2 regions of the Gudongella oleilytica genome follow, and region 2 is predicted to be linked to the other one. Evidence: riboswitches for the same ligand, from Rfam matches in the RefSeq annotation. Region 2 holds a riboswitch; the other holds the start of a gene.

Region 1 (11,189 bases), 480 kb from region 2:
GAGCTTGGTGAGGCAAAATGCTGCGGTAAATGTCTGACAGGACTGCCTTGTTCCACAATAAAGCCAGTTGCACAATCAGTATGACAAAAATCCCTTCATGGATCAGCGTAAGGGAAAAATATGAGGGGGTGCGTTTATGCATCAGTACAAAGGAAAGCTCATAATTCACACCGGTTCGATGTTTTCTGGTAAAACATCAAGTCTGGAAAAAGACGTAAAAAGATTCAGGATCGCAGGCTACAGGACCCTGGCTTTCAAGCCTTCAGTTGATACAAGATATGCAAGCTCAGAGATCGTGACACACGATGATACTACTCTTGAAGCAGTTTTGGTCGAGGGTATATCGGAAATACTCAGGCAGTGCAGCCTTAACAAGCCTGAAGTTGTAGCTATAGACGAAGTCCAGTTTCTGGGTGGCGGACTTGATGAAATAATAAAAGGCGTGAACAGCCTTTTAGGGCAGAATATTACAGTCATTGCAGCAGGACTTGATATAGATTTTGCGGGTCAGCCCTTCGAGATAGTCAAGGAGCTGATGCCAATAGCTGATTATTTGACTAAGCACCATGCAGTATGTGTAAAATGCGGAACTGATGCATGGGTAAGCCACAGGAAAACCAAGGACAGGGAAAGGGTAGTGATCGGAGCCTCAAGAGAGTATGAGCCTCTATGCAGAAGCTGCTATTTAGAGGAAAAAAGGCTGGAGGATGCAATCGTAAATAAAAACCAGGTAACATTTATATAAAAATCTCGGGGAGAATCCCCGGGATTTTTAATATTAATCCAACCACTCAGAAACTACAGCTATACTTCCTGTTCGATCATAAACTGATTAAATACTCTTTCCTTTTCATTCACTTCATTCCTTAGTAAATGATTGACCCCGTTAACAAAGGTGTTCCATTCCCTTTCCAATTTCTCCAATACCTCCCTGCCATTTTCAGTAAGGCAGTAATACTTTCTTGGGGGTCCCTCCTTCGATTCTTCCAGATATGTCGTAACATAACCGTCGGTTCTAAATCTTCTAAGCAGCGGATATATGGTTCCCTTAGAAATCAGGACGTACTTTGATATATTTTCAACCAATTCATACCCATAAAAATCCTTTTTAGAAAGCTGTGAAAGAACACAAAGCTCAAGAACCCCTTTTTTGAATTGAATGTTCACTATCTTCAATCCCTTTCATGGCACAACCATAATATAATACACACTATCTTATAATGAAAGGTACTGTGTAAAAAAATAGAGGTTATTAACCTCTGATTTTGAAGGATCTTATTCAAAGCTTAAACCATCTCTGTGAAGCCCTACACTGATAACTATTCCAATTGACACAAGATTGATAAGCTGGAAGGTTCCTCCATAGCTCATGAAAGGCAGGGGAATGCCAGTTATGGGCATCAAACCTAGAGTCATTCCGATATTCTCCCATATATGGAACAAGAACATCCCTGCAAGACCTGTTGACATGAGAGAGCCGAAGGTATCCGTAGAATTTTTGGCTATTTTGACTATCCTGTACAATAGAATAAAGTAAAGCAGTATGAGTGATGCTCCGCCAATAAACCCCAGTTCTTCTGCCAGAACTGCAAATATAAAGTCAGTCTGTTTTTCAGGAATATAATTGAACTGAGTCTGGGTTCCCTTAAATAAGCCTCTTCCAAACATTTTTCCGCTGCCTATAGCTATCCTGCCCTGTAAAGCCTGATAACCTGTATTAGTTGTATCCCTTTCAGGGTCCAGAAAGTTAAATATCCTGTCACGCTGAAAATCGTCAAGTCTCATCCAGATCACAGGCAGGCTCATCAAACCCACAACAAATGCCAGACCGATGTACTTCCATTTTATCCCGCCTGCAAATAACATTGCTGCAATAATAAAAACAAATACCATTGCAGTTCCCATATCAGGCTGCATAAGTATCAATATCACCGGTGAAAATGCCAAGGCAAGCGTCTTCAGCAAAACAAATGGTGAGTTGATATCCTCCTTATGCTTATCCATGTACTGTGCAAGGGAGATTATCAGCCCAACCTTTACAAACTCTGCCGGCTGGAAGCCGAAGCTGCCGATATAAAGCCAGGAACGTGCTCCCCATTGTTCATCACCCACACCCATGAGCAATACTGATAGCAGGAGACCCATTGAGACTATATATATTGGGATGTAAAGCTTCCCCAGAAACTGATAGTCGAAGAAAACAAGAAAAAGTATTGCTGCAAAACCGATCAGAGTTGCAATGCCCTGGGTTTTCACATACCTTAAATTTTCCATACTTAGAGTTGCAGAGTATATCATTACAAGGCCATAGATGCAAAGTATAATGACCGTTGCAAGTAATATAAAGTCAAATTTTTTGAAAGCCTTTTTTCTTAGATTGAACATTTCATCGACTCCTTTATTCCAGATGATATTATATCATAATACATCGATTCGAAGTAGTGGGAATGCTTAAGCAAATTTGCTATAATCATCTGAGAGGGAGATTTGGAATGATAAAAACAATAAGTGATATAGCTAAGGGATTGGATATAGATATTGTTGGATTTGCAGGTAACGAGGTGCTATCCGGACTTCAGGGAGTACTTGAATCGAGGATCAGCAAAGGACTCGCTACTGAGTTTGAGCCAAAATCCGTAAAGGATAGAATAGATCCTACCATGACTCTCAGGGAATGTAAGGGAATAATAACTATAGCAGTTCCATATAATACAGCCTGTGAGACCAGCTCCAGGGTAACTATCAAGGGAAGTCTAAGCAGATCATCCTGGGGCCTTGACTATCATATAGTGGTTAAGAAACTCCTAAAGGAGCTTTCAGGCAGGCTTGAGTCTGTACTGGGTGGCAGCTACCTTACATTCGCTGACACCGGGCCACTGGTTGACAGGGAACTGGCTTACAGGTCGGGACTAGGCTACTATGGCAAGAATTGCTGTATTATAAATCCCATATACGGGTCCTATGTATTTATTGGCTACATACTCACCAGCCTTGAATTGTCATCTGATGCTATCCCCATTGAAAGTCAATGCGGAGATTGCAGACTTTGTCTCGATGCGTGTCCCACAGGAGCACTGGAGGCTCCAGGGGTCCTGAATCCTCATAAGTGCATATCTTATCTTACTCAAACAAAGGAGTACATACCAGAAGAGCTCCAAAAAAGGATGGGTGTCAAGATATATGGCTGCGATACCTGTCAGGCTGTATGCCCTAAAAATAAGGGTGTCAGATCATCTCGGTACAAGGAGTTCCAGCCTTTAAAAACTGGGGGCTGTGTTGACATAAAGGAGCTGCTTGAGATGAGCAAAAGGGATTACACAGATAAATATGGCGATATGGCCGGGAACTGGAGAGGCAGAAGTGTTCTAATAAGAAATGCACTCATAGCCATTAAAAATATGGGCATAGAGTCTGAATTAGAGGATCAGCTTGAAAATCTCAGGAAAAGAGAGGTTGAGCTATGGAAGCCTTATTTATGAGTCTTCTTTTCCGATAAGGAAATTTCCAACTGGTAGAAGCTGTGGTATAATCTAAACGAACAAAACGATTAATTTCAGGGAGGGATCCAATTGTCAAACATTCATGAGCTGCAATTTTTGAAGGATAAGATCCAGGAGTTAAAGGATCAGGGAGTTTACAGAAAACTGCCTGTGCTTCAGGGAGCAAGTGGTCCTGAGGTCCTTTTGGATGGTAAGAAAGTAATCAACCTTTCCTCAAATAACTATCTGGGTTTCGCAAATCATCCAAGACTAAAGGCAGCTGCAATTTCAGCGGTCGAAAAGTATGGTGCAGGATCAGGCGCGGTCAGGACAATTATTGGCAATATGAGCATACATGAGGAAATGGAGGAGGTCCTTTCAAAATTCAAAAGAGAAGAAGCTGCTTTCGTCTATCAGTCAGGCTTCAATTGCAATGCGGGTACTATCCAGGCAGTTACAGAGGCTGGAGATATAATCATCTCCGATGAACTGAATCATGCATCGATCATTGACGGCTCAAGACTATCCAGAGCAGACAAAGGGATATATAAGCACTCTGATATGGACAGCCTGGAGTCAGTTCTTAAGGATTCAAGAGACAAGTACAGGAATATCCTTATCATCACTGACGGAGTATTCAGTATGGATGGTGACATTGCAAAGCTTCCCGAAATAGTTCAGCTTGCTGAAAAATACGAAGCAATGACCTATGTCGATGACGCTCACGGCTCAGGTGTCCTTGGAGAAAGTGGGAGGGGAACAGTTGACCACTTTGGACTGCATGGCAGAGTAGATTTTACAATAGGAACATTATCAAAGGCAATAGGTGTAGTTGGAGGCTATGTAGCTGGCTCAAGCACTATGTATGAATGGCTTAGCCACAGAGCAAGACCTGTTCTATTCTCAACCTCAATGCCTCCTGCAGCAGCAGGTGCAATAATAGAGGCTGTGAAGATGCTGACTGAGTCCACAGAATACACCGACAGGCTATGGGATAACGCAAAATACTTCAAAGAAAAAATGGGAACATTAGGATTTGATATTGGAAACAGTCAAACACCAATAACTCCGGTAATTATTGGAGATGAGGCGAAAACGATGGAATTCAGCAGAAGACTTCTCGATAAGGGAGTATTCGTATCTGGAATAGTTTTCCCTACTGTACCAAAGGGAACAGGAAGACTAAGATGCATGGTGACTGCAGGACACAGCAAGGAACAGCTTGATAAGGCTGTTGAGGCATTTAAGGCTGTTGGGGAGGAAATGAGGCTTTTATAGGATTGGATAGAAGATACAGATCCAGGATCATATGATCCTGGATCTAAATTATTGAATAGTTCATTAAAGCACAAGATAAATATGGGCTATGCAGTAGTTTTTGTACTCATGGCAATTGACCCTGTTTTTTCTTTTTCATATATTGTAGAATGTATATATGTCAGCGTAGGAGGGAATAAAATGTTTGTGGGAATTTGTACTATAAGACTTGAAATATTTGAAGCCCATTCCCTTAAGGAGAAAAGGCAAGTCATAAAAAGCATAATAGAGCGCCTTAAGCATAGATTCAACATTTCGATAGCTGAGGTGGATATGCTTGACAGCTGGCAAAACTCTGAAATTGGTTTTGCTTGCGTATCTACGGAACCTGATCATGCAAGAAAAATGATCCAAAATGTAATCAACTTTATTGATGGCGATGGCAGGGTCGAGATCATAGGGCAAAATATTGAGTTACTATAGGTGAGACCATGAGAAAAAAGCTGACAAAAAAAGAAATGGCATCAGTCATAGAAAAGCTTCTTAAGACTTATCCTGATGCAGGACCAGAGCTTGACTTTACAACTCCCTTTGAGCTTCTTATAGCGACCATCTTATCAGCTCAATGCACTGATGTAAGGGTAAACAAGGTGACTTCAGAGCTTTTTGCTGAACTTACGTCTCCGGAAGATTACATATCACTTGGCCGGATTGAGCTTGAAAAAAGGATAAGAAGCTGTGGACTGTCCAATACTAAAAGCAGCAATATTCTGAGTACCTGTGAGTTGCTCCTGGAAAAGCATAATGGTCAAGTACCCGATACGATAGAAGAACTTATTAAGCTTCCAGGAGTTGGGAGAAAAACTGCCAATGTTGTTGCAAGTAACGCATTTGGAGTTCCTGCGATCGCGGTTGACACTCATGTTTTTCGGGTATCTAACAGAATAGGACTCGCAAATTCCAGGACAGTCGAAAAAACTGAGGAAGAGCTGATGAAAAATATCCCAAAGAATATGTGGACAAAAGCTCACCACCTGCTTATATTTCACGGCCGGAGGATCTGCAAGGCCAGAAAGCCTGAATGTGAGATTTGTCCTATAAATACGGAATGTCTCTACTATGAAAGGGAGATCAACAATGGATAAACGAGTAGTTGCAGCAATTGTCGTTCTGCTTATTATATCAGGAGCCTTGTTTGGAGGCTACACCTACCTGGATGGCAGGATAAACATAGATGGTTATTATGAAGGTGTTTCGGTTGCAAATGTCCCAATAGGAGGCCTGACTAGGCAGCAGGCAGAAAGCAAATTGCGGGAGAGCCTTGAGAATGGCTTCAACGAAAAGGGAATTATCATAGAATCTGAGGAGCACCCGGGTGAGGAAACCTTTATATCCTATGCCAAGCTCGGATATACCTACGATTATGAGGCTGCGCTTGATGAGGCATATAAAATTGGAAGAAGCGGAAGCATAATAGACAGGTTCATGAGAATACAGGAGTTGAGGAATGATCCTGTAAACATTGAAATTGAGTCTTTATACAGCGTCCCGAGACTAGATTTTGAATTGAACACATTAGCAGAAAAGTACAAAAGGGACCCGATAGATGCCGACTTTGATTTTTCCAATGGGGAGATCAATGTCACCAAACATGTCAATGGAACTGCGGTTGACCTTGATACACTAAGAAAGGATGCAGAGCTGGCAATTTCCGAGGGAGGAAGAGTAGAGCTTCCGATCGAGATAATCGAGCCTGAAATAAAAGCTGAGTTTTATGAAAGGATCAACGGAAAGATAGCAGAATTCTCCACAAGCTTCAAAGGCAGCGCTCCTGGAAGAGTTAACAACATAAGGCTTTCAGCAAAAGCTTTTAAAGGAATTCTATTGATGCCGGGCGATGAGCTGTCCTATAATGAGACCACCGGGCCCAGAAGAGCTGATGCCGGTTATCAGGAAGCTCCAGTGATACTGAACGGTGAGCTGACTCCAGGCATGGGGGGAGGAGTTTGCCAGACATCTACTACACTATATAATGCACTTCTTCTTGCAGACCTGGAAATCATTGAAAGACATCCGCATTCAATGCCTCCTGCGTATGTACCCAGAGGAACTGACGGCGCTGTAGCGACAGGGTATCTGGATCTAAGGTTTAAGAACAATTTTGACTATCCAGTCTACATCGACTCAGAGGTCATTGGAACCAGGGTATACTTCTATATATATGGCGACATGAGGGGTAGGGATTATACAGTTAAGATAGACACTGAGCATCATGCAACCATTCCCTATAAGGTTCATGAAAATTTTGATCCTTCTCTCCCTCCAGGTTATAGAGAGCTTGTTCAGGAGGGTAGAACGGGCTACAAGGTCAGCACCTATAAGTCGATAATCAAAAATGGAGAGGTAATAAGCAGAGAAAGGATATCCTCAGATTATTACAAAGAAAGGGATTTTATCTATAGGGTAGGGCCTGCACTTGCTGCTGAGCCGATAATCCAACCTCCAGCTGCGGTTGACCAAACTCCTGTCATGCCAGTTGAAGAGGGAGTTTTACCGGAGGTATTGCCATAGAAGCGGAACTTTGATATGATTACCACAGCTAAATATACCACATGGGTATCTCCAAGAGATTTAAAAGGGAAAGTGGTTAAAATCCACTACAGCCCCCGCTACTGTGAACGGGAACGAAATCAGCTTTATGCCACTGGGAAACCGGGAAGGCGCTGAAATTAGGATGATCCGTAAGTCAGGATATCTGCCTGTGTTAGCAAGAGCCATTGGTTCTTGACTCGGAGGGAGGGATCTATTTTACCGCTATCAGCCTGTCTCCGGACAGGTTTTTGTTTTTCATAATTAAAAGGGAGAGGATAAGATTGAAAAGAAGATGGTTAGTACTATTAACAGCTATGATGATTTTTGCGGCAGTAGTATCCGGATGTGCACCCAAGGAGCAAACAGAGGCAATACCAAAGGAAACACCTGAAGAACACACTAAGGGCGAAACTATTACGATACTGGACGATTTTGGTAATGAAATCAGTCTCAACGAACCAGCTCAGAGGATCATATCATTAGCTCCAAGCAATACTGAGATACTCTATGCCATAGGGGCAGGAGACAGAGTAATTGGGGTTACAACCTTTGACGATTATCCGGAGGAAGTGCTGCAGGTTGAGAAAATTGGTGATTTCAATGGAATGAACCTGGAGAGGATAATTGAGCTTGAGCCTGATCTGGTCATCAATTATGGTGAAGGCATCACAGAGGAAACTCAGAGACTTGTAGAGGCAGGGATCCAGATAGCTGGTTTTGAGCCTGAAAGTATTGAAGAGATAATTGAAACCATAAAAAGGATAGGCGTACTTACAGGCAACAACACTGAAGCTGAGACACTTTCACAGGAAATGATTGCGAAGGAAGCCGAGCTTATTGAAAAAGTGAAGGGACTTGAAGCAAAGACTGTATTTTATGAAATCTGGCATGAGCCATTGATGGCTGCAGGACCTGGATCTTTCGTCGATCAGCTGATACTCCTGGCCGGTGGAATAAATGTGGCTGGAGATGCTGAAAGTGAATATCCTCAGTTCGATATTGAGCAGTTAATCGAAAGAAATCCACAGATATACCTTACTGCCAATGACCTACCGGAAAAGACCGCTGAGTCTATCGCGGAAAGACCCGGGTACGAAAACATAGACGCAATAAAGAATGGGCAGATATACCTACTGGACGGCAACATTATGTCAAGGCCGGGACCTAGAATAATTGAGGCTCTGGAAATGTTGATCAAGGCTATTCACCCGGAGATCGAGTAAAGGCTGTGAGTGGAATGAAAGGTAAGATAAAGAGGAACTCCTACGGGATCGTAACGGCAGCCATGCTTGCTGTGCTTGTTTTTGCTGTTGTTGCAGCAAGCACCATAGGCTCTGCCGACATCAGCATATTTGACGCCTTCAGAGTTGTTGGATCAAAATTGCCTGGTCTGGATAACTATGTTAATATGGAGGGCATATCTTCAGCAGTAAATTCAATTATCTGGAACGTAAGGCTCCCCAGAGTTTTGCTGGGTGTTCTGGTTGGATCGGCTTTGTCTATCTCTGGAGGTGCCTTTCAGGGACTTCTCAAAAATCCCATGGCGGACCCATATATACTGGGAATATCATCAGGAGCTGCCTTAGGAGCTACCATAGCAATAATAACCAAGCTTGAGATGAGCTTTGCCGGTTTTTCAGGAATATCCCTGGCAGCTTTTCTTGGTGCATTGATTGCTGTTGCGTTTGTATACAACATAGGAAAAATAAAGAATCAGGTACCTGTTACGACACTTTTGCTCGCGGGAGTGGCAGTGGGTCAGTTTCTTACTGCTGTAATGTCATTTCTGATGGTAATATACAACAAGGACATGACAAAAATAATTTATTGGACCCTTGGAAGTCTTGCAGGGAAAGGGTGGTCACCTGTTACTGCTCTTGCTCTGCCTGTTTTTACAGGTATGCTGCTCCTCTTATACTTTTCAAGGGATATAAACATACTGCTTACAGGAGAGGAATCCGCAAAGTCTCTTGGAGTTAACGTAGAACGAACAAAGCTATATGTGTTGCTTATTGGTACCTTCCTTACGTCAACAGTGGTATCTGTTAGTGGCATAATAGGGTTTGTGGGGCTTATAATCCCACATATGGCGCGGATTGTAACTGGCCCGGATCATAGGATTTTATTGCCGGTATCTGCCATAGGCGGTGGCATATTCATGATATTTGCCGATACTGTTGCAAGGACTGCAATATCTCCTGTCGAGATACCTGTAGGCATAATAACAGCTCTTTTTGGGGGGCCATTTTTCATATTCCTTTTAAGAAGCAAGAAGAAATCATTGTAGGAAGCCTGGTGTATAACTATGACTGTTTTGGAAGCGAATAGGATAGTATATTCATATTCAAGAAAGCCAGTGGTAAACGATGTGAGTCTCGAGGTCAAGAAGGGTGAGTTTCTGAGCATAATTGGTCCAAATGGCTCAGGTAAATCAACATTGCTCAAAACCTTGAGCCATATTTACGTACCTGACAGCGGAGAAATAACCCTCATGGGAAAATCTTTGGATACCTATAACCGTAAGGAGATCGCGCAGAGGATATCCATGGTTCCGCAGGACACATCCCTTGATTTTGAGTTTACTGTTGAAGAGGTAGTGTTGATGGGGCGCCACCCTTTCCTTGGAAGGTTTGCAAGGGAAGATTCCAAGGATATGGATCTTGCCTATGAGGCTATGGAAAGAACAAATACATTGCATATCAAGGACAGACTTATAACCGAGATCTCAGGAGGCGAGAGACAGAGGGTTTTTATTGCGAAGTCGCTTGCACAAAACACCTCGGTCATGCTTCTTGACGAACCCACTTCACATTTGGATATAAATCATCAAATAGAAATACTTGACCTTTTAAAGAGACTGAACTCAGAAAAGGAACTGGCAATAGTACTGGTAATTCATGACATTAATCTTGCATCCAGATATTCGGACAGGATATTACTTATGAAGGAAGGAGAAATAATTGCTCAGGGGAGTCCTGAAGCTGTTATAACTCCTGAAAATATCGAAAACACCTATGGGATGCGGGTAGTAGTAGAAACTAGCAGATACACAGGGAATGTCACAGTAACGCCAATTGAGATCAAAAGAAGATTAAGGGGTTCGGAGAAGAGAAGGATACATATAATTGGAGGAGGGGGCACAAGTCTTGAACTGATGAACATCCTGAATCAGGAGGGACATGATTTGAGCCTCGGCGTTATCAACGTTGGAGATACAGATTGGCAGCACGCCAAAGCACTTAGATTGACTTTAATTGAGGAAAAGCCCTTCTCAGCGATATCTGAAAAGGCGTCAAAAAAAGCCTTTGAACAGATAATGAACTCTCATGCAGTAGTCATATCACCTACTCCGATGGGTAGTGGGAATCTTTTGAATCTTAAACTTGCAAGAACAGCTCTTGATAATGGAATTAAGGTAATCAGGCTATTCTCGACTGATGAGGAGTTTGATTTTACAGGCGGAGAGGCAAATAAGATCCTTGAAGAAATGAGACTGAAGGGACTTGTTGAGGTTATTGACGCTGAGGCGTTAATAACTGAGATACGTAAAATATAGGCTGGCGCAAGCCGGTCTTTTTGTTTTATTTTGTCCTGTGATATGTTATATTTAGGTTGTTGGGAGGACTGAAATGAGCATAAAACTAATTGCAATCGATATGGATGGAACACTGTTAAATAGACAGAACCTGCTTACAAGAAGAACGAGAGAAGCAATCGAGATGGCTAAAAACAAGGAGATAGAGATTGTAATCGCAACCGGCAGAGTACTTAAGTCAGCTGTTCACTACTCGAAGGAGCTGGGTCTTGAAAGCTATATAGCAGCCAGCAATGGAGCTGTTGTGGTTGACAAGGACCTTAATA
Region 2 (11,189 bases):
ATGCCCTGTTGGATTCAAGTAACTTTAATAAGTAGAACGGCAGGAAGAAACCTATGAACAGATTTATAGAAACGATCAAAAGACCGGCAACCTTTAAACTAAGATCATTATGTATTATTTTTCTAACTATCTTCTCTTCAAGGCATATTAACTTGCCCATTGCCTTTACAGGGTGTGGAAAGCTTTTTGGGTCTCCTACAAAAATATCTAAGATTACACCTGCAATTATTTCTATCATTTTAGATACCTGCAAGTTTGCAAATAATATCCATGTCTATATTCGCTCTAACTACTTCTGCAAGCTTTTCAAGTTCTTCTTCAAGTTCATCTCGGGTCTGCGATCCATCTTCACATTTTTTTGTTTTATCTGTCAGAGTATCTTCATCTGCTATATTCAGGTCTATGTATGGAATTATTCCTACTACAGGTATATCAATAAGTTTCTCCAGCATTTCGATCCCAGGCTCAAGTAATGATCTATCCCCTCTGAACTTGTTGAACACAATTCCCTTTATTCTCCTTCTATCTTCATTTTCAAGGAGCATAACAGTGCCATATACAGCAGCAAACGATCCTCCCCTGTCGATGTCAGTTACAAGAAGAACTGGAGCATCTGCAATCCTTGCCATACCCATGTTCACAATGTCATCTTTACTGAGGTTTATTTCAGCAGGACTTCCCGCTCCCTCTATTATAACTAGATCATTAAGGCTTTCAACTTCCTTATACCTTTCTGTTATCATTTCTCTTAATACCGCTTTGTTCTTAAAATAATCGACTGAGGTCGTTTCCCCTGAGTCCTCACCATTGATTATAAGCATAGAACTCAAATCTGAATTTGGTATAAGTAGTATTGGATTCATATTCTCGTGGGGCTCAAGACCTGCTGCCCAAGCTTGAAGTGCCTGAGCAATTGCTATGATTTTTCCGTCTTTTGTCTTGTGATATTTGCTGCTCATGTTCTGTGACTTAAATGGGTAAACCTTCATTCCATCTTGCTTGAATATCCTGCATAAGGCTGTACATAGTATACTTTTCCCTGCAGAGGAAGTAGTCCCCTGTACCATTATTGCGCCCATATCCTAACCTCCCTTTGAGTTAAAATAAAAAGCACCTATCGTAAGATAAGTGCCAAAATACTTAATTATAGACATTTCTTATCCTTCGTAAGAAAAATGACAAATCATGTATCCTGACTTAGGTATCATTGATTAACGCAGCCTTCCCAGTTGCCCAGTGGCGTATAGCATCAGCTCCTCCAATACAGTTGCGAGACAGTGCGGGATTCTCACCCGTCTTCCATATATTATTCAGTTATTGATGATTATATATTATGCAATCCTATTTTGCAAATATCAGACTAACGTCAGCAGTACTCAAATGATTTATTATCATAAGATCATAAAGATTATTATTGAACTTGTTAATTATAGTTGGCGTCTCATCAAGGTCATTATACTCCTCCAGTCTTAGCATTATCTTTTTTCTTATGGTAGCAGCTGAGTATTCCTCCTTGACTGAAGCTTCCTCTATTGGGACAATCAAATCAGACTCTATTTGATGCAGGGAACAGTCTGTTTTTTCAGCAGCTTTATGTCTCCATTCTCTCTACTCTCAAATAACCTCTGTCATTTACTATTGCACATGCCCTTTCACCAAGAAGTAATACGGCCTCATCAGGGTTCCCTTTAGCAATTACAAATCCTATCCCTGCACTTTCAAGATCTTCTTTTACTTCCTTAAGTCCCTCCAACATAAAGCTGTAGTGTCTCAGATTAGCCTCAGGGAATCCATCAGTAAGTCCAAAGCAAACGAGAAGTGGCTTACAAAGATCATTAGCAATTTTGATAGAAAAATCAAGGGCGTGGTCAGCATTTGTTCTTTGCGAGTGCTGCATCCAATATAGGACATAGTCTCCATCCTTATTGGTTTCATTATTTAGCTGCTTTACCCTGCTTATGTGCATATATCTTTCCCCCAAATAATGCAACAGCTTCCTTCTAAAATGCTATGAGAGCTTTGAGGAAATTTATTATAGGCTCCTCAAATGCATGCACCACTTCGATCAGGATCAATAATATTACAACTATCTCAAGATATTTTGACATCCTTGAGTGCTGGAGATCTGCAATTACCTCAGCAGTATCAAGTAGTGCATCGATCTTGGCATTTAGCTTATCATATCTGTCGTCCAGCTCATATAGCTCAGCGAGTTCATCAAAGAAGATTTCAGCTTCCCTTTCCTTCCAGGTTATGGATGGTTTATCCAGCATCATGATGTAGGAAATGGTTGTATGCTTGAATGCAAGGATCTTCCCAATGGCTGAAATTGTCTTTTTCTCGCTTGTCTTTACCTTTCCATTTCTAAGGCTGACAACGGTTCCCTCTATCTCATCGAATGCCCTGTCTATGTTTATCTCAATTATCTCTAGAGCTACAGACTTTGCAAGAACAAGAGCAGCCATGTCAACATGGAACTTCTTTATTATGCTGTTCCTGTACTCCTGAAACTCCAGCTCACTTTCCTCTGATTCGGGATCCTCTATAAGAGTGTATGTCTCAACCTCACCATAAACGATGTCTGTATTTATGCTCTTTATACTCCCTGGTATTGCCTTTATCTCCCTTACGAATTCAAGCATTTCATCTTCATCATAGTTCAGGAAAACCAGAACACCAAAATGATAAAGATAAACAGCTTTTCCTATGGTAATATCCGTCTTTACAATGAGAGGTTCTTCCCATTTAATTTTTTTTTCGATCCCAAAATGCTTCCCGATCTCTGAGACATTAAACTCACTGCAAATACCCTTGGCTGTAAACTTGTACTTCATCATATTATTCACTCTCTTTTCGTATGTTTACTTCAGAATATATACCCTAACGTAATCCATCTATTTCAACATCAAGACATACATTGGAAAAGGAGCAGTTTGTCCTGCTCCTAAAGTTCAACCGTTTCAATTAGCATCCTCAAGCTGCTCAATTACATATGTTGGAAGTGCGAAGCACCCCCTATGAAGCTCTGTGTTATAGTACTTTGTCTTCAATCCAAAAGATTCCCAGATTTCTGGCTTATGATCTATTAATGGATCAAGTTCTTTGCTGGCGAAGCCGAACAGCCAGTGTCCACTGGCATAGGTAGGCATATGGAACTGGTACACCTTGCACACTGGAAATATGGCTTTAAGCTTTGAATGAGCCTTTATCATTTCTTTTGCATAGTTGGGGTAATATGGGCTCTCGTGCTGATTGATCAATATCCCCTTATCATTTAGTGCGTTGTAGCAGTCTGTATAGAATTCTCTTGTGAAAAGTCCTTCTCCAGGCCCTATCGGATCTGTTGAATCAACCAGTATAAGGTCGTAGTAGTCTTTATTTTCCTTTACAAACTTAATACCATCAACATAATGGTGATGCACCCTTGGATCATCTACCTTGCATGCTGTTTGAGGCAGGTATTCCCTGCACAGCTGAACAACTCTTTCATCTATTTCAACAAAATCTATATGCTCAATATGTTTATACCTTGTAAGCTCCCTAATTGTTCCACCGTCGCCTCCGCCTATAACCATAACTCTCTTTATCTCAGGATTTACAGCTAACGGAACATGTACTATCATATCGTGATAAATGAACTCATCTTTTTCGTTTACCATCATCAAGCCGTCTAGGGTAAAAAACCTTCCAAAATCGTAGGATTCAAAAAAAGCGATCTTTTGGAATGGCGTTTCTTCAGAATATATCTGAGCTTTAACCTTTATCTTAAACTCACAGGTCTCTGTACTCTTTTCCGAAAACCAAAGCTCCACAATATCCCTCCTTTAGTAGTCAATTCCGTAATTTCTCCCATAGTAGATTTCGTGCATTTCTTCGTTTAGCTTATCCAGGATCTCTCTTTTTTGCCTGCCTGTTAGGTCCTCTTCCTTGATCTCAAAAAGATAGTTATCAAGTTCAAGCTCCTTAAGCATCATCTTTGTGTGGAATATGTTCTCCTGGTAAACATTAACGTCTATGCTGTTGTATTTATTAAGATTTTCTTTAGAGATGTAGTCCTGTATTGAATTGATTATATGGTCCTTGAAATGCTTTGTTCCATCCAGATCTCGTGTGAAACCTCTGATCCTGTAGTCACATATTACAATATCTGAATCAAAGCTCTCAAAGAGAAAATCGAGGGCTTTTAAAGGAGATATCTGCCCACATGTGGATACATCGAGATCTACTCTAAATGTCATAATACCCCTGTCAGGATGGTATTCGGGATAAGTATGGACGCTGATATGACTCTTATCCAGGTGTCCGATGACGTTTCTGGGACTTGCAATAACATCCCCTAAATTGCATGAAGGATCCACGCACACATCAGGAAGCTTCTCCTCTGTAATAAGAAAGTTTACACTTGCTCCCTGTGGAACGTAGTCCTGTTTTGCTATATTTAGCAGATTCGCACCAATGATCCTTGTTACTTCTGTCAGGATCTCTGTCAATCTGGTGGAGTTGTACTGCTCATCGATGTATTCGATGTATTTTTGCTTATCCTCAGGCGTTACGGCATAGCATACGTCATAAATATTGAAGCTAAGAGTCTTCGTCAAGTTATTAAATCCATACAGTTGTAATTTTTCCATTTTCCATCCCTTTCATTCTAAAATAAATTGAAATCTATGATTATTTTACAATTTTAAGCCTGTTGTTGCAAGGATTCCGAATAAAAAACCGAGATGCATTAAGCTCCCGGTTATTAGTTTAGTATAATATTTTATTTAAAGCTCCTAATGCATAATCTACATCTTCAATTGTATTGAAATGGGAGAAACTGAAACGCACCGTCCCTTTTGGGAATGTACCCAGGGTCTGATGAGCTGAAGGCGCACAGTGCATCCCGCACCTTGTCGCTATACCGTATTCGCTGTAAAGCTTATAGGATATATCAGCATTATCCCTTGTTGGCACATCAATTGACACTACTCCGGTTCTATTTTTTATGTCATCTCTACCAATTACGTGTATTAGGTCGATTTCCTTTAGTCCTGTCAGGAATCGTTCTACAAGATCTATTTCTCCTGCTCTTATGGTCTCGGTGCCTGTATCTCTGACAAACTTTAAGGCTGCATTAAGTCCATAAATACCTGGGATATTAATGGTTCCAGCTTCAAGCTTGTCAGGCATATACTCCGGCTGGATCTCTTGATCTGATAAGCTGCCAGTACCGCCTTCAATAAATGTATCGATGGATTTCGCAAGGGACTCTGTAACAACAAATCCCCCCAAACCCTGCGGACCTAAGAGACCTTTATGCCCTGTGAAGGCAATAGCATCAGCATTAAGCCTGTTTATATCTATTTCCAGGAATCCAGCAGTCTGAGCAGTATCAATTATAAATATCAGTCCATATTCCTTACAAATCCTGCCAACTGTCTCTATATCAAGTATAGTTCCACAGACATTTGATGCATGGGTCATGATTACAGCCTTTGTGTTTGGCTTGATAAAACCTCTAATATCATCAGGATCCAGTTCTCCGAGGTTACTGCACTTTACCTTAGAGAAGCTTATATCCTTTTTAGATAGTGCATTCAAGGGTCTCATAACTGCATTGTGCTCCATGGAGGATACTATTGCATGATCACCAGCTTCTAATACACCTTTAATAAGTACATTGAGACTCTCAGTAACATTCTTTGTAAATACAACATTCTCAGATTTATTACTGTTGAACATTTCAGCGATAAGTTCCCTAGTCTCATAAACAATATTTTCTGCCAGAAAGGAGCTTTCGTATGCTCCTCTCCCTACATTTGCACCATTATTCAATATGTAATCACTCATAGCCTCTGCTACTCCTGGTGCCTTGGGATAGCTGGTAGCCCCATTATCAAGGTATACTCTCTTCATCTACTTAACCTCCTCGGGTTTTCTTACAACTTCATGCTACTATTTACTACCAGCTCCAACAATAGGTATTAGATAATTTAATGAGATTATGTTTTTTACTAAAATTCTCAATTACAATTTGTTGCCAGGTATTGATATAATCATAACGATGTGCGTTATAAATCATATTACATATTACAGGAGGTCAAGCATGAAAGGAAAAAAAGGAATCATCATTGCCGGCGGAATCGTAGGTATAATATCTGTAATGCTGGTTTATTTTGGAAACCCCTCAAATATGGGCTTTTGCATAGCCTGCTTCCTAAGAGACATTGCCGGAGGCATAGGGCTTCACAGAGCACCAGTGGTGCAGTACATAAGACCTGAGATAATTGGACTTGTTCTTGGGGCATTCTTCATCTCGCTTAAAAACAAAGAGTTCAAAACCTCAGGTGGTTCATCGCCATTTACAAGGTTCGTTCTTGGAGCTCTTGTAATGATTGGAGCGCTAATGTTCTTAGGCTGCCCTCTAAGAATGATCCTAAGACTTGCTGGTGGCGATCTTAATGCACTCGTTGGTATCGCAGGCTATGCATTTGGTATCTTCTTCGGAGTAGTATTTATGAACAAAGGATTTTCACTCAGAAGAAGCTATAAAATGTCTGCATCTGAGGGTTACATATTCCCTGCTATAAATGTTGGACTACTGATCCTTCTGCTTTCAGGTGCCGGGTTCTTATTCTTTAGTGCTGAAGGACCAGGATCTATGCATGCTCCGATCTGGATCTCGCTTGCAGCGGGTCTTGTTGTAGGAGCACTTGCTCAAAGGCACAGACTTTGTATGGTTGGCGGAATCAGGGATCTCATGATGTTTAAGGATACCCACCTTATCTCAGGATTTATTTCCATTCTCGTATTTGCTTTTATTGGAAACTTAGCTTTAGGTTACTTTAACCTTGGCTTTGAAGGTCAGCCAATCGCTCACACTGATGGATTATGGAACTTCCTCGGAATGGCTCTTGCAGGCTGGGGTTCAGTTCTTCTTGGTGGTTGTCCTCTAAGACAGCTTATACTTGCAGGGGAAGGTAACACTGATTCAGCAGTAACCGTTATGGGACTTGTTGCAGGAGCTGCAATTGCCCACAATTTTGGTCTGGCTTCAAGTGGAGCTGGACCTACTGCAAATGGTCAAATCGCTGTAGTTATAAGCTTCGTAATAGTACTCGCCATTTCTCTGGCAAACTCAGAGCTAACTTTCGGCAAGAGCTCACAAAAGGCTTAGATATTTTTAGAAGGGAGTGGAAATATATGGATAAAATAGATGCAAGAGGAATGTCTTGCCCTCAGCCCGTGCTTATGACTAAAAATGCAATTAAAAGCTTGCCTGCCGAAGTAGAGGTGCTCGTGGATAATGAGACCGCAAGGGGGAATGTTGAAAGATTTTTAAGCAGCTCTGGGTATAGAGTTTCAATTACTGAAATGGAAGATGAATTTTTATTGAAGGGAACTAAATAGAATGTATAGCTATTTGGCAATCTTCTTCACACACTCAGGTGCTATAAAGTTTCAGAGAAAGCTTGATAAGTCTGGAATTAAATGCAAATTACTTCCAGTTCCGAGGACTCTAAGCTCAAATTGCGGTATAGGAGCCAGTTTTGAGTCTAATGACTACGAGGTATTCCTGGATGAGGAGATAGAAAAGATATTCCGTATTGAAGATGAAAAATTTTTACTTCAATATGAGGTAAACGATTAAACAGGAAAACAGCCCGATCGGGCTGTTTTCTGATTTTTGATTAGTTTCCGTTAATGTTGAATCCTCTTCTCATCATTCCGCCCTGACCAAGATCTTTTTGTCCGCCAAAGCCACCACGGAAGCCTTCACCATCTCTGTTACCGAATAATCCGGTGCCCTGCATTGCTCTTATTTGTGTTCCGTCACATACTTCAAGCTTAGCTAAGATCTCATCCGCTCTTTCCTGAGTCAGCTTTCCAAGCCCAACCATTTCATTAAGCATAGCTTTTTTCGCTTCCAGCATTTCCTCCCTGAATTTAACGTAGAAAGACTCACCTTCAGCTTGTGCAAGCTCCCCAAACCTATTGTTTTGCTCATTCCTATAAGCATATGCCTCCTGCTCGGTCATTCCCTTCATTTCTCCAAATGTCTTTGCTGGACTCCAGCTTGCTTCGGCAAAGGCAACACTCATTGAGCCTAAAAGCATAACTGCGACTGCTAAAACTACTACTGACTTTTTCATCTCAACACACTCCTTATTCTTATCTTTATCTGATGCTTAAAGTATATAAAAGAGTTATGTTGGAATTGTGATGAAAATATATATTTTTTGTTAGATCATTTACTATTTTTATCAATTTCAAACCAAAAGGTGGTTCCAGCCCCCAGTTTGCTTTCGACGCCGTATTTTGATCCATGGGCTTCAAGGATACCCTTTACTATAGCAAGACCGATACCTGACCCTTTGGCTCCCGAGCCGCTTTTATCGATTTTGTAGTATCTCTCCCATATAAAGGGAAGCTCCTCTTCAGGGATCCCTGTTCCTGTGTCTCTTACCTCAATTCTGACAGCAGAGACTAAGCTCTCTACAGAAATTGAAACTTTTCCTCCTGGATCAGTATGGTTGATGGCATTTGTTATAAGGTTATGAAAAACCTGCTGAAGCCTCTTGGCATCGTAGTATGCAATTTCTGAATCCTTATCTGTCTCAAGCAAAAGCTCTATACCCTTATTCTCTGCAGCTATGATGTACTTTGAAACAGCAGTCTGTACATCGGCTGTAATATCCCCTTCCACTGGGTTTATATCAGCATAGCCTGCCTGGATCTGGGAAAGATTCAAAATATCATCTACCATTACGCTCAATCTGTCAGTCTCCTCTATGATTATATCAAGACTTTCTCTTCTGTTGTCTGTTTGCTCATATTGAACATCTCTGGCAAGCTCTGCATAACCTCTTATAAGTCCCAGAGGAGTACGCAGTTCATGGGAAACGTTGGCAACCAGGTCCTTTCTTAAGCTGTCCAGCTTTGACAGTTGATCGGCCATCCTGTTAAAGTTATTAGCCAACTCTCCCAATTCATCCTTTGTAGATACCTCTGCCCGAGCATCCATATTTCCTTCTGCAAGCTGATTTACTGCTCGGTTCAGTTCTCTTACAGGCTTTAACAGCATCCTTGCAATAAAGGTGCCTATTGCAGCTGATAGTATCAGAAGCAATAATGATATACCTACTAGCTGATCCTTTAATATGCCCACAGTTTCGCTGATCGGCTCAGCAGGTATTGTACCTGTAATTATTATCTCACTTTCCGGTATCAGAATGGAGTATGCAATAAGTTCAAGGTTCTGCCTTGGATGAGTAGTGCGAGTCAGAGCTTCTCCTGATCTAAGAAGCTCATCCAGGTATGCACCCTTTAATACCTTGGATCCAGCCATTTGTCCACGCATACCTCCAGGGCCTCTAAGGGTAGTCATCCCGTCAATGCCAAATACTTCTATGGTAATATTCCTTGATATAAGGATATTTTCTGCATACTCCTCAAAGCCAGTCATGTCCCCAGCTTCGTACAAATTAGCTGCTTCATGGAGGTTAGTCTTTAAGGTGTCAACTATTCGATTCGTATAATTCCTTTCAAGAAATACGGTCTGGTATAACCAAATGGATCCAAGAGTTACTGAAACGAGAATGATCATCCCAAGAATCAGTTTATATGATATCTTTCTCATTTTCCGCTATCCTCCGGATCAAATTTATATCCTACTCCCCAAACTGTGGATACCATGCTCTTATATGGTCCAAGACTTTCTCTTAACACCTTTATGTGAGTATCCACTGTCCTGTCGTCTCCAAAGAAATCTATTCCCCAAACTCCATCAAGTATTTGCTGACGTGTTAGTGCCCGATTCTTATTCGCAGCAAGGTATACTAAGAGCTCATATTCCTTGGGAGTCATTTTGACCTGAGTTCCGTCTATATAAACCGCTCTTGCGCTTGTGTCGACTCTTAAACCCTCAAATGTGTACCCGTCGGCTCCGGTATCCTTAAACTTTAAATTTCTCTTAGTTACAGCCTTGAGCCTTGCCATTAATTCCTTAGGGCTAAAGGGCTTCACCATGTAATCGTCTGCTCCAAGCTCAAATCCAAACAGCTTATCATATTCCTCACCTCGAGCTGTAAGCATTATAACAGGAACCTCCGAGCTCCTCCTGATTGTTCTTAGAACAGTCCACCCATCTACTACAGGCATCATGACATCCAGCAAAACTGCCTCGTATTCTCTCAGTTCAAATTGCTCGATTGCTTCATTGCCGTTCGATGCTTCGAAGGTATTATATCCTTCAATAACAAGGTATTCCTTCAATAATTTTCTCATCTTTATTTCATCATCAGCAATAAGTATATTCATTAGATTTTCCTCCCTCGAAGGTTTCTATACCCAATTAGAAATTTTAATGGTCACTATGAGATATTATATTATCTAAATGTGATAAAATTGTGTTATATAGAATGTAGGTGATGGTTCATATGGGAATTGAGATAAGGAAAAGAGGATATGTATACAGCGAAATTCTATAGCAGGAAAAGAATAACGAGGTAGCTCCAAATATGGAACTACCTCGTTATTTTCAAAAATGTATTTATCAAAATGTATTTATATAAAACTATTCATATCTTCTCTCTACATTTCTTTTAAATGAGGTCCTTGAGAATATATATCTGCTGAAAAGGTCCAAAGCCATGGCTATCCATATCCAGTGAAGTTCAGCTTTAATAACGTAAGTTAGAATTAGGACAAGCGGTATCCTGATGAACCATATGCCAAGTATAGTTGTAAACATTGGAACATTTGGGTAACCAGCTCCCCTTAATGCGCCATTATACAGGCCTGCAAGATTTTGAGGCAGTTGAGATACACCCATTACTATTAGATAGGTGCTCCCTATAGCTATCATCGATTGATCCGTTGTAAGAAGTCTCATTACAAGTCCAGGTATAAATACCAAAACTGAACTCATCACAAGAGTAATGGCCACTACCATCTTCCTAAGCTCGCTCATATAGGTTTTAGACTGTTTGAAGTCGTTAGCTCCAAGATGCTGACCGATAAAAGCAGTTGCAGCTATCGAGAATCCTGCAGCTGGCATGTATGATATGGATTCTGCCTGAAGCCCCAGTTGATAGGAGGCATAAGCTGTTTCACCATATGTGAGGACCGCTTTGGTTAAAACAACAGAGGATACCTGCCATAGTAAGATCTCCATAGCTGATGGAAAACCATACCTTACAAGCTCT

The links. A riboswitch is a leader RNA that binds a small molecule or an ion and turns the genes downstream of it on or off. The one in region 2 is predicted to bind cobalamin.
Region 1: linked by a shared signal. The riboswitch ahead of EC328_RS08320 (ABC transporter substrate-binding protein) and the one ahead of EC328_RS10705 (cobyric acid synthase) in region 2 are both predicted to bind cobalamin.

The regions. Positions count from the first base shown of each region.
Region 1 is NZ_CP035130.1:1,732,041-1,743,229, reverse strand. It holds gene EC328_RS08365 (epoxyqueuosine reductase) at 1-84, shown strand, start outside; gene EC328_RS08360 (thymidine kinase) at 137-745, shown strand; gene EC328_RS08355 (PadR family transcriptional regulator) at 805-1,167, opposite strand; gene rodA (rod shape-determining protein RodA) at 1,276-2,385, opposite strand; gene queG (tRNA epoxyqueuosine(34) reductase QueG) at 2,493-3,479, shown strand; gene EC328_RS08340 (glycine C-acetyltransferase) at 3,570-4,757, shown strand; gene EC328_RS08335 (DUF503 domain-containing protein) at 4,938-5,219, shown strand; gene nth (endonuclease III) at 5,228-5,881, shown strand; gene EC328_RS08325 (VanW family protein) at 5,874-7,307, shown strand; cobalamin riboswitch at 7,334-7,513, shown strand; gene EC328_RS08320 (ABC transporter substrate-binding protein) at 7,610-8,551, shown strand; gene EC328_RS08315 (FecCD family ABC transporter permease) at 8,566-9,615, shown strand; gene EC328_RS08310 (heme ABC transporter ATP-binding protein) at 9,634-10,884, shown strand; gene EC328_RS08305 (Cof-type HAD-IIB family hydrolase) at 10,958-11,189, shown strand, end outside.
Region 2 is NZ_CP035130.1:2,215,898-2,227,086, forward strand. It holds gene cbiB (adenosylcobinamide-phosphate synthase CbiB) at 1-238, opposite strand, end outside; gene EC328_RS10705 (cobyric acid synthase) at 240-1,079, opposite strand; cobalamin riboswitch at 1,168-1,349, opposite strand; gene EC328_RS10710 (hypothetical protein) at 1,342-1,545, opposite strand; gene EC328_RS10715 (deoxyribodipyrimidine photo-lyase) at 1,592-1,966, opposite strand; gene EC328_RS10720 (RMD1 family protein) at 2,001-2,834, opposite strand; gene speE (polyamine aminopropyltransferase) at 2,961-3,812, opposite strand; gene speD (adenosylmethionine decarboxylase) at 3,825-4,631, opposite strand; gene EC328_RS10735 (aminotransferase class V-fold PLP-dependent enzyme) at 4,750-5,898, opposite strand; gene yedE (YedE family putative selenium transporter) at 6,089-7,159, shown strand; gene EC328_RS10745 (sulfurtransferase TusA family protein) at 7,186-7,392, shown strand; gene EC328_RS10750 (putative Se/S carrier protein) at 7,394-7,633, shown strand; gene EC328_RS10755 (hypothetical protein) at 7,674-8,135, opposite strand; gene EC328_RS10760 (sensor histidine kinase) at 8,231-9,622, opposite strand; gene EC328_RS10765 (response regulator transcription factor) at 9,619-10,302, opposite strand; gene EC328_RS10770 (MATE family efflux transporter) at 10,559-11,189, opposite strand, start outside.